DNA from 2 places in the Tsukamurella hominis genome. Region 2 is predicted to be linked to the other one. Evidence: riboswitches for the same ligand, from Rfam matches in the RefSeq annotation. Region 2 holds a riboswitch; the other holds the start of a gene.
The links. A riboswitch is a leader RNA that binds a small molecule or an ion and turns the genes downstream of it on or off. The one in region 2 is predicted to bind S-adenosylmethionine.

Region 1 (7,393 bases), on a different contig from region 2:
GCAGATGAAGGCCGGGGGCACGGTCATCACGCTGGAGCTGGCCGACGGGGCCCTGGCCGGCAAGGAGCGCGCCTTCGAGTTCCTCAACCGGCTGCAGGTCATCGACATCTCCAACAACTTCGGCGACGCCAAGTCGCTGATCACCCACCCCGCCACCACGACGCATCGCGCGACGGGGCCCGAGGGCCGCGCGAAGATCGGGCTCACGGACTCGATGCTGCGCCTGTCCGTGGGGCTGGAGAACGTCGACGACCTCATCGAGGATCTCGACCGCGCCCTGGGCTGAGTCCTGCCGTCGCGAGTGCGGTCGGTGTCCTGCGCAATCCGTGGGTTTTCGACCGCACTCAGGGCGCCGGATCGTCGATGGCGGCGCGCCACGTGCGGACGGCTTCCGCTGAGACCGGCGCGTCCCACCCGTCGGGCCGTGCTGCGCTGCCGATGTGGAAGGCGTCGATTCCGGCCGCGCGTAGCCGTGACAGGTGTGCGAGACGCAGGCCGCCGCCGGCCAGGATCTGTTGCAGGCCCTGTGCTTCTGCGATGAGCGCGATGATGCCGTCGTCGACTCCGGTCGCCGCGCCCGCGGTGAGGAACCCATCGAGGCCCGGCAGATCCGCGACCTCCGCGCGGAGCGCCGCCCGGTCCGCGCAGTGGTCGATCGCGCGGTGGAACGTCCACGGTGCGCCGTCGATCGCCTCGACGACCCGCGTCACGGCCGGCAGGTCCAGGGCGCCGTCGGCGGTGAGGAAGCCGAGCACGAACTCCTCCGCCCCGGCATCTCTCAGCTCCGCAGTGCGCCGCACCAGCGCGCCGAGGTCCCCGGGCTCGAAACCGTCGGTGAGCCGGAGCATCACGCGCACCGGGATGTCCACGGCGGCACGGACCTCGGCGACGGTGGCGGGGGAGGGGCTCAGTCCGTCCGCCGCCATGTCGGCGACGAGCTCCACCCGGTCCGCCCCGCCCTCCCGCGCCGCGACCGCGTCCTGTGCGCCCAGCGCGATCACTTCCAGCAACGCCATTCGCCTACTCTAGGTGGCCACTGATCGGGTATTACGCTGCATCGTCGCACAGATCGAGGGTGTGACCGGAGAAAGTCGGTGGACCGCGGAGGAGCCCTCGAATACGCTGCCCGACATGGATATGCGCAAGCTCCCCGAATCGCTGCGGCAGTGCTACTGCCGTCGGTTCGGCGTGCCCGCATAACCTGCGGCAACCCGGGCCGTCGCTTCACCGCCGGCCCGGTGCCCATGCGTCAGGCGCATGGCTTCTCGGACCGGTGACCATCACATCGAGACGAGAAAGACATGGAGAAGATCAGTAAGTCCTTGGTCTCGTGGGCGTCCATCCTGGACGAGAAGACCCGCGAGCAGGCGATCACCACGGCGAAGCTGCCGTTCATCTACCCGCACATCGCGTTGATGCCCGACGCCCACCTGGGCAAGGGCGCCACCGTCGGTTCGGTCATCCCGAGCCTCGGCGCTGTGATCCCCGCGGCGGTCGGCGTCGACATCGGCTGCGGCATGATCGCGGTCCGCACGCAGTTCACGAAGTCCGATCTGCCGGACGACCGTGCGACGGTGCGTGAGGCCATCGAGCGGGCGGTCCCGCTGTCGCCGGGCCGCTACAACAAGAAGGTCGTGGCCACGGCGGAGCCGAGGATCGCGGAGCTGACGGCGCTCGCCGAGCGCGCGGATTTCGACCCCGCGAAGTACGCCGGGAACTGGGCGCTGCAGCTGGGCACCCTCGGCGGCGGGAATCACTTCATCGAGATCAGCCTCGATGAGGACGACACCGTCTGGGCGTTCCTGCACTCCGGTTCCCGCGGCGTGGGCAACAAGATCGCCCAGCACCACATCGCCGTGGCGACCCGCCTGTGCAAGCAGTGGTGGATCGATCTGCCGGATCCGGACCTGGCCTACCTCGTGGAGGGCACGCCCGAGTTCCGACGGTACATCGCCGAGCTGACGTGGGCGCAGCACTTCGCGCTGCTCAACCGTGAGGAGATGATGGACCGGGTGATCCGCCAGCTCGGCGAGTGGGTGGGGACCCCCGTCGTGGAGGCGGAGCGGATCAACTGCCACCACAACTTCACCAAGCGCGAGAAGCACTTCGGCAAGGAGGTGTGGGTGTCGAGGAAGGGGGCGATCGAGGCCACCGAGGGCAAGCTCGGCCTGATCCCGGGCTCGATGGGCACCGCGTCCTACATCGTCGAGGGCAAGGGCTTCGCCCCGTCGCTGAACAGCTCTCCGCACGGCGCGGGCAGGGAGTACTCCCGGTCCGCGGCGCGTAGGGCCTTCACGCACGAGCAGCTGCGGGAGGCCATGGCGGGCATCGAGTTCCGCGACAGCCCCGACTTCATCGACGAGATCCCGCAGGCCTACAAGCCGATCGACCGGGTGATGGCCGACGCGGAGCAGTTGGTCACGGTCCGTGCCGTCCTGCGCCAGATCGTCAACGTCAAGGGGCAGTGACTCGTTCCCCGGCTGGGTGCTCTCAGCCGGGGAACGGGTCCTCCGTGTGACCGACGAGGTCGGCGACGGAATCGATGGTGCGGGTGGGGCGGTACGGGTAGGCGGTGACCGACTCGCGGGTGGAGATGCCGGTGAGCACGAGGATGGTGCGCAGGCCCGCCTCCAGGCCGCAGACGATGTCGGTATCCATCCGATCGCCGATCATCAGCGTGTCCGCGGAGTGCGCACCGAGTGCGCGCAGGGCGGATCGCATCATCAGCGAGTTCGGCTTGCCCACGTAGTAGGGCGAGCGGCCCGTGGCCTCGCGGATCAGCGCGGCGACCGCGCCAGTCGCCGGCAGCAGACCGTCGCGCGACGGCCCCGTCGGGTCCGGGTTCGTCGCGATGAAGCGCGAGCCGCGGTCGATCAGGCGGATCGCCGTGGTGATCGCCTCGAACGAGTACGTGCGGGTCTCGCCGAGCACCACGTAGTCCGGATCGTTGTCGGTGAGCACGTAACCGGCGTCGTGCAGCGCCGTCGTCAGGCCCGACTCGCCGACCACGTAGGCGGTGCCGTTCGGCCGCTGGTCCTGGAGGAACTTCGCGGTGGCGAGCGCGGAGGTCCAGATCCGCGACTCGGGGATGTCGAGCCCCGTGGCGACCAGGCGGGCGCGCAGGTCGCGCGGGGTGCGCGTCGAGTTGTTGGTGAGCACCATGAACGGCGTCCCGGCGGCCGTCAGCTCCGCGATGAAGGCGTCGGCGCCGGGGATCAGGTGCTCCTCGTGGACCAGCACCCCGTCCATGTCCATCAGGTACGTCCACTCGCTCATGCCCGCGAATGTACTCCCGGCGGTTTGGCCTCGCCGTGATTCGAACCTTGACGCCGGGCCGCGCGACAGGGCATTCTCGACGCAGGTCATGAGTGCCAGCGACAAGCCCCGGCTCGCTGGTCGGCAACCCTCCTCCGCGGTGGGGTGCTCCGGGTGACGACCTGGCCGCACCGAACGAGTGCGGCAAGCGCGGATTCGCGGCACGTCGGAAACGGGTGCCGCGCGTCCTCATACCGAAGGACATCTCTCATGAACATCGCCACCACCGAGCGCACCGCCGTCTGCCTCACCCCGACCGTCCGCAGCACCCCGCTGTCGCTGGGCCCCCTCGCCGCCGTGACCGGCGCCGACGAGTACGCCCCGCTCACCGACGGCGCGACGGTCCGCTACGCCAACTTCGACTACGCCGCGAGCGCGCCGGCCCTCGTCGAGGTGCAGCAGGCGGTCCAGGAGGCGCTGGGGGAGTACGCGAGCGTGCACCGCGGCGCTGGCTACCTCTCGCAGCGCTCCACCTCCCGCTACGAGCGGGCCCGCGAGATCGTCGCGGAGTTCGTGGGCGCCCGCGCCGACGATCACGTGATCTTCACCGGCAACACCACCGACTCGATCAACCTGCTCGCGGGCTGCGTGCCCGGCGAGGTCGTGGTCCTCGATTGCGAGCATCACGCGAACCTGCTGCCGTGGAAGCGGATCGGGGCCCGTGTGATCTCCGCTCCGCTGTCGATCGAGGGCACCCTCGAGGTGCTCGAGAAGGAGCTCCGCGCCCGCCCCGCGGCCCTGGTCAGCGTGACCGGCGCGTCCAACGTCACCGGCGAGGTGCTGCCCATCCGCCGGCTCGCCGCGCTCGCCCACCGGCACGGCGCGCGCATCGCGGTCGACGGTGCCCAGCTGGTCCCGCACCGTCGGATCTCGCTGCGCGAGAGCGGAGTCGACTACCTCGCCTTCTCCGGCCACAAGCTGTACGCGCCCTTCGGCTCCGGCGTGCTCGTCGGCCGCGCCGACTGGTTCGACGAGGCCGAGCCCGTCCGCTGCGGCGGCGGCGCGAGCTACGAGGTGATCGGCACGCCCGTGTCGAAGTCCGTCGAGGTCGCCTGGCACACCGGCCCCGCGCGGCACGAGGCCGGCTCGCCCAACGTCCTGGGCGCCGTCGCCATCGCCGCCGCCTGCGAGGCCATCGAGCGCCTCGGCGAGGACGCCATCGCGCGCCACGAGCGCTTCCTCACCGACCTGCTGCTGCGTTCGCTCGAGGGCGTCGACGGTGTCCGCACGCTGAAGATCTGGGCCGACTCCACCGAGCGGGTGGGCATCGTCGCCTTCACCGTGGACGGCCGCACGCCCCGCGAGGTCGCCGAGTTCCTCTCGTCCGAGCACGGGATCGGCGTGCGCGACGGGAAGTTCTGCGCCCACCCCGTCGTTAACCGATTGGGATGCTACGACGGCGCCGTCCGCGCGAGCATCGGCCTCGGCACGAGCGAGCACGACGTGCGCCGCCTGGCGCGCGCCCTCGAAGACCTGTCCGCACGAGCGAACTGAACCCGGAGGAATCCATGACGACCGTCTCCCGCCCCGCACTGGTGGTCACCGTCGACGGTGAGCCCGAGGCCTCGCACCTGACGCGGGTGCGCGCCGCCGATCTGCGCATCGCGCAGCGGGAGCGCGGCTACCTGCGCGCCGAGGCCGAGCGCGCCGGGCGGGAGCCGGGTGCGGTCGCGCTCGAGGTCGACGTGGTGATCGACGAGCGCGCCGCCGACGCCCGCGCCAGCTACGCCCCGAGCGGCGCCGCGCCGCAGAGCATCACGTACATCGGCACCCCGTCGGGCCTGAAGTCCCTGATCGAGGACGTCTACGCCGCCGAGGTCGCCGACGCCGTCGTGCTGCGCCCCGTCGGCGGGGCGCGCACCAAGGACCTCATCGCCACCCTGCTCGCCGCGTAGCGCGGGCGGGCATACTGACCGGCGTGACCGAGCAGTACTCCGCCCGCACCGAGACCGTCCGCGCTGCCCTGGCCGCCGCGGGGCACCCGGACACCGTGCGCCTCGTGCCCGACGGTGCCAAGACCGCCGCGGAGGCCGCGGCGGCGCTGGGGTGCGAGGTGGGCGCGATCGCCAACAGCCTCGTCTTCCTGGCCGACGGTGCGCCCCTGCTCGTCCTCTCGAGCGGCCGGCACCGGGTGGACACCGCCGGGCTCGCCGATCGGCTCGGCTACGGCGCGATCACCCGCGCGAAGCCCGACGACGTGGCCGCCGCGACCGGCCAGGTCATCGGCGGCGTCTCGCCCGTCGGGCATCCGCGCCCGGTGGTCACCGTCATCGACGAGTCGCTCGCCGACTATCCGGACCTGTACGCCGCGGCCGGGACGCACGACACGATCTTCCGCACCGACTTCGCCGCGCTCGTGGCGCTCACGGGTGCCAGAATCGTCACGACATCGGCGGCATAGGCCGGTTCGCCCGAGTCGACTAGTTGTCCTAATAGTTGTAGGCTGCACGTAGTTTTGCATGTCCGAACACGGCGACGTGGGCGGACGGGACCTGCGGAGGCGTGATGACGGACGAGGAACGTGCGGACCGGATAGAGGGGATCGTCGGCGTGATCGCCGAGCTCACCCGGCTCAAGGAGCGGCACGCCGTGATGACGCGGCATGCGGTCGCGCCGGACGGCGTCGAACTGGCGGCGTACACCGCGCTCTTCGCCCTGGTGAAGGGCGGGCCCATGCGCTCGTCCGTGCTCGCGGACCAGATCCACACGGACCCGTCCACCGCGAGCCGGTACGTGACCACCCTGACCAACCTGGGCTACGCCGAGCGCACCGCCGACCCCTCGGACCGCCGGGCGGCGCTCGTCTCCGCGACGGAGGCGGGGGAGGCCAAGGTCGAGTTCATCCGGCAGCAGCGCAACGAGAAGCTCCGGCCCCTCATGGAGGAGTGGACAGACGAGGAGATCGACCAGTTCGTGACGCTCGGGAACCGGGCGCTGGTGCAGTTCGAGCAGGCCCTCAAGCTGATGCGGGAAGGCGAGTGACCGCCGCGGCGGCGGAGCAGGAGACCGCGGGCGCGGGCCTCACGCACAAGCAGATCCTCTACATCCTGTCGGGCCTCATGACCGGCATGTTCCTCGCCGCGCTCGACCAGACGATCGTCTCCACGGCGATCCGGACCATCGCTGACGATCTCAACGGCTACAAGCTGCAGGCGTGGGTCACCACGGCGTACCTCATCACCTCGACGATCGTCACCCCGCTGTACGGCAAGCTGTCGGACATCTACGGTCGCAAGCCCTTCTTCATGTTCGCCATCACGGTCTTCGTGATCGGCTCCCTGCTGTGCAGCACGGCCACGTCGATGTACGAGCTGGCCGCCTTCCGCGCGGTGCAGGGCCTCGGCGCCGGCGGCCTGATGTCGCTGGCGCTCACCATCATCGGCGACATCGTGCCGCCCCGCGAGCGCGCCAAGTACCAGGGCTACTTCCTCGCCGTGTTCGGTACCAGTTCGGTGCTCGGCCCCGTGCTCGGCGGCCTCTTCTCGGGCGCCGACAGCATCCTCGGCATTTCCGGCTGGCGCTGGGTCTTCCTGGTGAACGTGCCGATCGGCATCGTCGCGCTGGCCGTCGTCTCCCGCGTGCTGCGCCTGCCGCACACCCGCCGCGAAGGCGTCCGCATCGACTGGTTCGGCGCGGTGGCGCTGTCCGTCGGCCTGGTCCCGCTGCTCATCGTCGCCGAGCAGGGCCAGGAATGGGGCTGGGGCTCCAGCAAGACGCTGATCTGTTACGGCATCGGCGCCGCCGGCGTCCTCGCGTTCATCGCCATCGAGAAGTACATGGGCGAGGACGCGATCATCCCGCTGCGCATCTTCAGGAACGTCATCTTCGCGCAGGGCGTGCTCATCTCGATGGTCGTGGGCGCCGCGATGTTCGGCGGCATCTCGCTGCTGCCCCAGTACTTCCAGGTGGTCCGCGGCGCCAGCCCGACGAAGGCGGGCTTCCTCATGCTGCCCATGGTCGCGGGCCTCATGCTCGGCTCGATCCTGGCCGGCCAGATGATCTCCCGCACCGGCCGCTACCGCGTCTTCCCGATCATCGGCGCGGTGCTGCTCACCGCGGGCATGTTCGGCATGCACTA
Region 2 (7,393 bases):
GCGGAGCCAGGGCAGCATGCCGAGGTTCTCCTCGGAGCGCTGCTTCACCGCGGCGCGGATGCCGTTGACGTTGATCGACGTGATGATCATGCGAGCGCCTCCACGGTCAGGCCGGCCGCGGCCCAGGCGGAGCGCACCCGCGGCACATCGGCACCGTCGGACACGGACAGCAGCACCTGCACCTCCCGGTCGGCGAGCACCGCGACGAACGTGGCCAGGGAGCCGGCCTCGTCGGCGAGCACCTGCTCGGCCTCGGCGACGCCGAGCACGACCGCCGCCGGACCGCCGAGCCAGTCGAGATCGCCCAAGCTGTCGGCGAGGGCATCCCAGTTGGCACCGAAGTCGAGCGGGAACTGCAGCGCGGCGGAGACCTCGTCGAGCAGCGCGGCCTTGGTGCGCATGCGGCTGCCGCGGGCGACCAGCACCCGTGGGCGCTCGCGGCGCTTGAGGGCGTCCAGGTCGGTGCCGGTCAGCGCGGCGCCGGCGCCGGAGGTGAGGAACTGCGGGAGGGTGCTCATCGGATCCTCGTGAAGGTCTCGTAGTGGTCCAGGGTGTACCAGGCGCCGCCGTCGGCCCCGGTGATGATGCGCTCGGCGTCGCGGCCGCGGCCGGACTTCTTCACGTTGACGTCCCACTCCGTGTACTTCGCGCGCTTGCCCTGCTTATCGGTCGCGGGGAGGCGCTTCTCGAAGTTGCCGAAGTTGCGGCCGCCCTGGGTGCCCGAGCCGTCCTTCGGCGGCCACGTGCCCGCGTCGATCCGGGCGAGCGTCGCGAGCACGCGCGCGGGCACCGCGGAGTTCGACGGTGCCGTGGCGCTCGCGGAGCCCTTCGTGGCGGCGGACGTGATCGCGGGTTTCGCCGTGGCGGACGGCTCGGCGGGCGACTTTCCGCACGCCGCGACCCCGAACACGGTGAGGAGCGCGATCGCGCACAGCGCGACAATCCTTCGCATAGCCCAAGACCCTACCGAGGGGCACCGACAGGTTCCGCGGTCCGCCGCGCGAGCAGCATCCCGATCCCGAAGACCACCAGCCCGGCCAGCGCCAGGGCGCTGCCCGCCAGCGCGGGCGCGGTGTACCCGCCGCCCGCCGCGATGACGGCGCCGCCGAGCAGGGCGCCGAGCGCGTTCGCGATGTTGAGGGCGGAGTGGTTGAGCGTCGCGGCCAGGGTCTGCGCCTCGCCCGCCACGTCCATCAGGCGGGTCTGCAGCGCGGGCACGAGTGCCGAGGCCGTGAGGCCGATGAGGAAGAAGAGCGTGACCGCGGCGAAGGGCTGCGGCGCGAAGACCGAGAAGAGCGCCTGCAGCACGGCGAGCGCGGCCAGTGCGACGGCGATCGACCGGGTCACCGAGCCGTCGGCGGCGCGCCCGCCCACGGCGTTGCCGATCACCATGCCGACGCCGTAGGCCGCCAGGACCGCCGGCACCGAGGCCGCGCTCAGGCCCGAGACAGAGGTCAAGGTGGTGGAGATGTAGGTGTACACGGCGAACATGCCGCCGAAGCCGACGACGCCGGTGAGCAGCGCGAACCACACCTGCGGACGCGCGAGCGCGCCCAGCTCGGTCAGCGGGTTGGTCACGGGGATCTGCACCGACGGCAGGAAGGCCAGTAGCGCCGCCACGGTGACGGCGCCGATCACCACCACGACGCCCATGGCGTACCGCCAGCTCAGGGCGGTGCCCAGCCAGGTCACCACCGGCACGCCGATCACGTTGGCGACCGAGAGCCCCATGAGTACCTGTCCGACGGCGCGACCGCGCTCCGCGGGGCCGGCGAGATGCGCCGCGACCAGCGCGGCCACGCCGAAGAACGCGCCGTGCGGGAGCCCGGCGACGAAGCGCGCCGCCATCAGCGTCCCGTAGGTCGGCGCGAAGACCGAGAGCGCGTTGCCCACGGCGAACGCGATCATCAGGCCGATGAGGAGCACCCGGCGCGGCACCCGCGCGAAGGCCGCCGCGATGAGGGGCGCGCCGACCACCACGCCCAGCGCGTACGCCGAGATCACGTGCCCTGCGACCGGCTCGGTGACCTCGAGATCGGCGGCGATGTCGGGCAGCAGCCCCATCGCGGCGAACTCGGTGGTGCCGATGCCGAAGCCGCCGAGCGCCATGGCGCCGACCGCCAGCCTGGTCCGGGTAGAAGATTCCACGGAACCCTGTAACGCCTCGCCGTCGTCCACGCTTCCCGGCCGCCGCTGTGACCTCGTTCACGGAAATCCGGTCCGTTATGCTGCGAAGAGGTCATGAGTGTCAGCGCGCAGCCCCGGCTTGCTGACCGGCAACCCTCCACCGCGGTGGGGTGCCCCGGGTGATGACCCGGTTTCCCGGCGGCCCCCGCCGGGTGGCAAGCGCGAGGAGAGGGTTCGGTGACCATCAGCACCCGCACAGGCCGGCCCACCGACAGCCTCCCGGGCGACTGGGCCCGGGTTCCCGACGGCGCGCTGCAGTCGGTCGCGCTCGGCCCCCTGGTCCTCGAGTCGGGTGAGGTCCTCGAGAACGTCACGATGACCTTCCAGCGCTGGGGCACCCCCAACGCGGCGCGCGACAACGTGCTCCTGACGCTCCACGCCCTGACGGGCGACTCCCACGTCACCGGCCCGGCGGACGACGACCACCGCTCGGCCGGCTGGTGGGACGGGCTGATCGGCCCCGGCGCCGCCGTCGACACGGACGAATGGTGCGTCGTCTCCGCGAACGTCCTGGGCGGATGCTCGGGTTCGACGGGGCCCGCGTCGATCGCGCCGGACGGTCGCCCGTACGGCTCCCGCTTCCCGGTGATCACGGTCCGCGACCAGGTGGAGGCCGAGGCGGCGCTGCTGCGCGCGTTGGACGTGCACGACATAGCGTCGGTCGTGGGCGGGTCGATGGGCGGCGCTCGGGCCCTCGAGTGGGCTCTGATGTACGGCGACTTCCTCCGCTCGGCGCTGGTCCTCGCCGTGGGCGCCCGCGCGACGGCCGACCAGATCGGCACGCAGACCACGCAGATCGCCGCGATCAAGGCGGATCCGGCCTGGCAGGGCGGCGACTACCACGCCAGCGGCAGGCATCCCGACGCCGGACTCGGCGTCGCGCGCCGGATCGCGCACCTGACCTATCGCACCGAGATCGAGCTGGACAGCCGGTTCGAGAACCTGCCACAGGGCGCCGAGGATCCCCGCGCGGGCGGGCGGTACGCCGTGACGTCCTACCTCGAGCATCAGGCCGAGAAGCTGGTGAACCGATTCGATGCGGGCAGCTACGCGGTGCTGACCGACGTGCTCAACCACCACGACGTGGGCCGCGGTCGCGGCGGCGTCGAGGCCGCCCTGCGCGGCTGCCGCGTCCCGATCGTGGTGGGTGGCATCGATTCCGACCGCCTCTATCCCCTGCGGCTGCAGCGCGAGCTCGCGGAACTGCTGCCCGGCAGCGGTGACCTGGTGGTCGTGCATTCCCGCGACGGGCACGACGGCTTCCTCACCGAGATGGACGCCGTGGCGGCGCTGCTCCGCCGCACTCTGGAGTTCGCCCGCCGCTGACCCTCCGAGCGGGGGTTCCCGTCAGGGAGCCGGCTCGGTGACCGTCGGCGGTGCGACGTCCGTCGACGGCACCGGCGCCACCTCCGCCGAGGACGGATCCGACTGCGCCGCTCCGGTGTTCACCGTATTCGAGCTGGATCCTCCCGCGCCCTGGGCGCCGCCGGCGCCGGTGGCGACGAGGCCGTTGCCCGGCGTGGGCAGCGAAGCGTCCGGGCTGGGCGGGTTCGTGCCCGCGCCCTCGGTCGGCTTTCCGGGCCCCGTGGTCCCGGAGGGGGTGCCGGTCGGGGTGTCGGTCGGGATGGTCGGCAGGATCGTGGTCGGCAGGGTGCCGGTCGGCGAGGTCGGGGGGACCGTCGGCGTCGTCGGGATCGGCGGCCGCGTCGTCGTGGGCACCACGGGCGGCGGCGCGAAGGTGGTCATCGTCGGGGTGACCGCATCGCCGGGGCCCGGCTCGGGCGGCACCGTCGTGGGGACGACCGGCCGCTCCGGCGGCAGTGACGACGTGACGCTGGTGATCCGCGCCTCGGTCGTGGACTCCTCCTCCCCGGAGGTCACCGAGTCCGAGGACGTGGGCACGACCTGCTCGGTGCTGCGAGCGGCCGGGCCGATGATCCCGGTCGCGTACCCCGTGGCCAGCACAGCACCCGTGAGCGCGGCGACCACGAGCAGCGGCAGGATCGCCGCGGTGAGGCGGACGCTGTGCCCGCCCAGGACGCCGATGCCGCTCTCGACCAGCGACGACGGCGCGGCGCCCGCAGCCCGGCGGTCGGCCGCGATCAGCGCGGCACCGGACGCCGTGATGGTCTCGGGCTCGTCGATGAGGAGCGGTTCAAGTCCGGATTCCCGAGCCATTCCGGCGATCGCTTCCCGCACAACGACGTTCATCGCGCCGGAGCCGACGAGCGCCAGGGCCTCGGGAACGGCGGAAGCGGCGGCCACTGCGGTACGCACGAGCGCGGCAACGTCGTCGGTCAGCGCTGCGCCGGCACCGTCGAGCACGACCGCGCGGGTCCGGCGCTCGGCGACGACGGCGCCGTCGCGCACGGTGTACAGGCGGGTCCCGTCGGAGCTGAGATCGACGACGAGCGCCGACTCGTAGCGGGCGATGGAGCCCCGTTCGCCGAGCCCCCGCAGGACGGCGTCGGCGTCGCGGACGATGCCGGCCGCGCGGACGCCGCCGCGCGCGCCCAGGCGAACGGAGAGCAGATCGCGCCGCGAACGGACGGTGACCGCGGACGCATCGACACCGCGCTCCGCGTGGCCGGCGAGGAGGTCGAAGCCCGAGGACAGCAGGTTGCCGCGGCGCCCGAGGCGGTACGGGCCGGGATCGATGGTGCGCGCCTCGCGGCCGACCACGTGGCCGTCCTCGATGTCGAGGAGCACGCAGTGCACGGGTCCGGAGCCGACGGAGGCACCGAAGGACGAGATCCGCATGGCACCTCCGATCGGATCGCTCGACGAACCGTTACCTGCGCACATCGTACCCGATGCCTAAACGTTACATACAAGAATGTAAATTCAGACTTTCGAGTATGTGGGTTGACTACGTACCGAGCGCCTTGATCCCGTACGAGGTGAACAGGATCGCCGCCGCCGCCAGCGCGAGCACCGTCACGTCGAACCACCTGCTCCGCACCCGGAGGAGGCCCTGCCTCCGCTCGGGCAGAGTGGCCCGGAGGATCGCGGCGAGACCCGTGCCCGCCCCGAAGAGGTACAGGCCGCGGCGCCAGTACTCCAGCCCGACCAGGACCATTCCCGCGGTCAGGACTCCGACCACGGCGACGTACCCCGCGTTCGCGATCACCGCGCGCACCACGCGGGCGCGCCGGTACTGCTCGACCGCGGGTTCGGCCACTAGGCCTCGTCCGAACGCGCGAGGTCACGCTCCGCGGCGTCGATCACGTTCCCCAGCAGGAAGGCCCGGGTGAGCGGGCCGACGCCACCGGGGTTCGGCGAGAGGTGACCGGCGACCTCGGCGACGTCGGGGGCGACGTCGCCGCGCAGGCCGTCCTCGGTGCGGCTGACGCCCACGTCGAGCACGGCGGCGCCGGGCTTGACCATGTCGGCGGTGATGAGGCCGGGCACGCCGGCGGCGGCGATCACGATGTCGGCGCGGCGCACCTCCGCGGCCAGATCCCGAGTGCCGGTGTGGCACAGCGTGACCGTGGCGTTCTCGGAGCGCCGGGTGAGCAGGAGGCCGATCGGCCGCCCGACCGTGACGCCGCGCCCGATGACCACGACGTTCGCGCCGTCGAGCGGGACGTCGTAGCGGCGCAGCAGGTGCACGATGCCGTGCGGCGTGCAGGGCAGCGGGCCGTCGGCGCCGAGCACGAGGCGGCCCAGGTTGGTCGGGTGCAGGCCGTCGGCGTCCTTCGCGGGGTCGATCCGCTCGAGGATCGAGTTCTCGTCGATGTGCTTCGGGAGCGGGAGCTGCACGATGTAGCCGGTGCACGCGGGATCCGCGTTGAGCTCGTCGATGACGGCCTCGAGCTCGGCCTGCGAGATCTCCGCCGGCAGATCGCGGCGGATCGACTCGATGCCGACCTTCGCGCAGTCGGCGTGCTTGCCCTTGACGTACGAGTGAGAGCCGGGATCGTCGCCGACCAGCACGGTCCCGAGCCCGGGGACCACCCCGCGGGCCCGCAGCGCGGTCACGCGCTCACGGAAGCTCTCGAAGAGTTCGTCGCGGGTCTTCTTACCGTCCAGTACAAGCGCCGTCACGGCCCACATCCTATCGCCCTGGGATCAGCGCGACGATTTCCACCGGTTCGAGTCGCTTTCGTTCGCGATCCAACAGATACTGAGGCCATGACTCATCAGAATCCCCTCCAGCAGGGCATCCAGCAGAGCGTCAAGTCGACGTGGCAGGCCATCCTCGCGCTGGGCGTGCTGTCCATCGTCCTGGGCGTCATCATCGCGGTGTGGCCCGGACCCACCACCCTGGTCGTGGGCATCCTGTTCGGTGTCTTCCTCCTCCTGACCGGCGCGTTCCAGGTGATCGCCGGCCTGCTCGGCGAGACGCAGCACCGCGTGCTGACCGTGATCAGCGGTGCGCTCGCGCTCGTCCTCGGCGTCTCCTGCTTCCGCGACGACGTCGTCAACTCGGTGGCGATCCTCGGCATCTGGATCGGCGTGAGCTGGATCTTCTCGGGCGTCACCTCGATCGTCATCGGCATCTCCGACAAGCAGCTCCCCAACCGCGTGTGGGTCGTGATCCTCGGCATCATCAGCCTCGCCGGCGGCGCCGTGCTGATCGCGTACCCGTTCTCCGTCGAGGTGCTCGTGCTGGTCGCCGGCATCTGGGCCGTCGCCATCGGCATCGTGCAGGTCATCTCGGCCTTCCAGCTGCGCAGCACCGCCAAGCAGGTGCAGCAGCGCGTCTCCGACCTGGTCGGCTGACGAACCCTCCTCCTCCGAGTGCGGAACACGGGTGACAGGATCGTCACCCGTGTTCCGCATTCTGTTCTTCGAGCCCCGGATCGCCCCCAACACGGGCAACGCGATCCGCATCGCCGCCGTCACCGGATGCGAGCTGCACCTGGTCGAGCCGCTCGGCTTCGATCTCTCCGAGCCCAAGCTGCGGCGCGCCGGGCTGGACTACCACGATCTGGCGCACGTGAGCGTGCACGCCGACCTGGACGCCGCCTGGGCGGCGCTGGAGCCCCGCACCGTCTACGCCTACACGGCGCACGCGACGCGGCACCACCACGAGGTCGCCTACGCCCCCGGCGACGTCCTCCTCTTCGGCCCCGAGCCGACGGGGCTCCCGCCCGAGGTGCTCGCCGACCCGCGCATCACCGAGGCGCTCCGCATCCCCATGCTGGCCGGCCGCCGCTCCCTCAACCTCGCCAACAGCGCCGCGATCGTCGCGTACGAGGCG

Region 1: it holds a riboswitch for S-adenosylmethionine, as region 2 does, so the genes downstream of both, ACM9LD_RS23835 (aminotransferase class V-fold PLP-dependent enzyme) here and metX (homoserine O-acetyltransferase MetX) in region 2, are expected to answer to the same signal.

Annotation. Positions count from the first base shown of each region.
Region 1 covers NZ_CBCRZG010000033.1:16,093-23,485, reverse strand. Annotated here, with positions in the region: gene ACM9LD_RS23855 (O-succinylhomoserine sulfhydrylase) at 1-286, shown strand, start outside; gene ACM9LD_RS23850 (copper homeostasis protein CutC) at 345-1,016, opposite strand; gene ACM9LD_RS23845 (RtcB family protein) at 1,302-2,468, shown strand; gene ACM9LD_RS23840 (HAD-IIA family hydrolase) at 2,491-3,276, opposite strand; SAM riboswitch class IV at 3,361-3,472, shown strand; gene ACM9LD_RS23835 (aminotransferase class V-fold PLP-dependent enzyme) at 3,526-4,809, shown strand; gene ACM9LD_RS23830 (hypothetical protein) at 4,824-5,210, shown strand; gene ACM9LD_RS23825 (YbaK/EbsC family protein) at 5,234-5,716, shown strand; gene ACM9LD_RS23820 (MarR family winged helix-turn-helix transcriptional regulator) at 5,821-6,297, shown strand; partial or broken gene ACM9LD_RS23815 (MDR family MFS transporter) at 6,294-7,393, shown strand, end outside.
Region 2 covers NZ_CBCRZG010000001.1:77,515-84,907, reverse strand. Annotated here, with positions in the region: gene ACM9LD_RS00400 (exodeoxyribonuclease III) at 1-90, opposite strand, end outside; gene ACM9LD_RS00395 (barstar family protein) at 87-518, opposite strand; gene ACM9LD_RS00390 (guanyl-specific ribonuclease) at 515-952, opposite strand; gene ACM9LD_RS00385 (MFS transporter) at 964-2,109, opposite strand; SAM riboswitch class IV at 2,238-2,355, shown strand; gene metX (homoserine O-acetyltransferase MetX) at 2,365-3,513, shown strand; gene ACM9LD_RS00375 (hypothetical protein) at 3,535-4,947, opposite strand; gene ACM9LD_RS00370 (DUF3017 domain-containing protein) at 5,057-5,368, opposite strand; gene ACM9LD_RS00365 (bifunctional methylenetetrahydrofolate dehydrogenase/methenyltetrahydrofolate cyclohydrolase) at 5,368-6,234, opposite strand; gene ACM9LD_RS00360 (HdeD family acid-resistance protein) at 6,322-6,912, shown strand; gene ACM9LD_RS00355 (tRNA (cytidine(34)-2'-O)-methyltransferase) at 6,962-7,393, shown strand, end outside.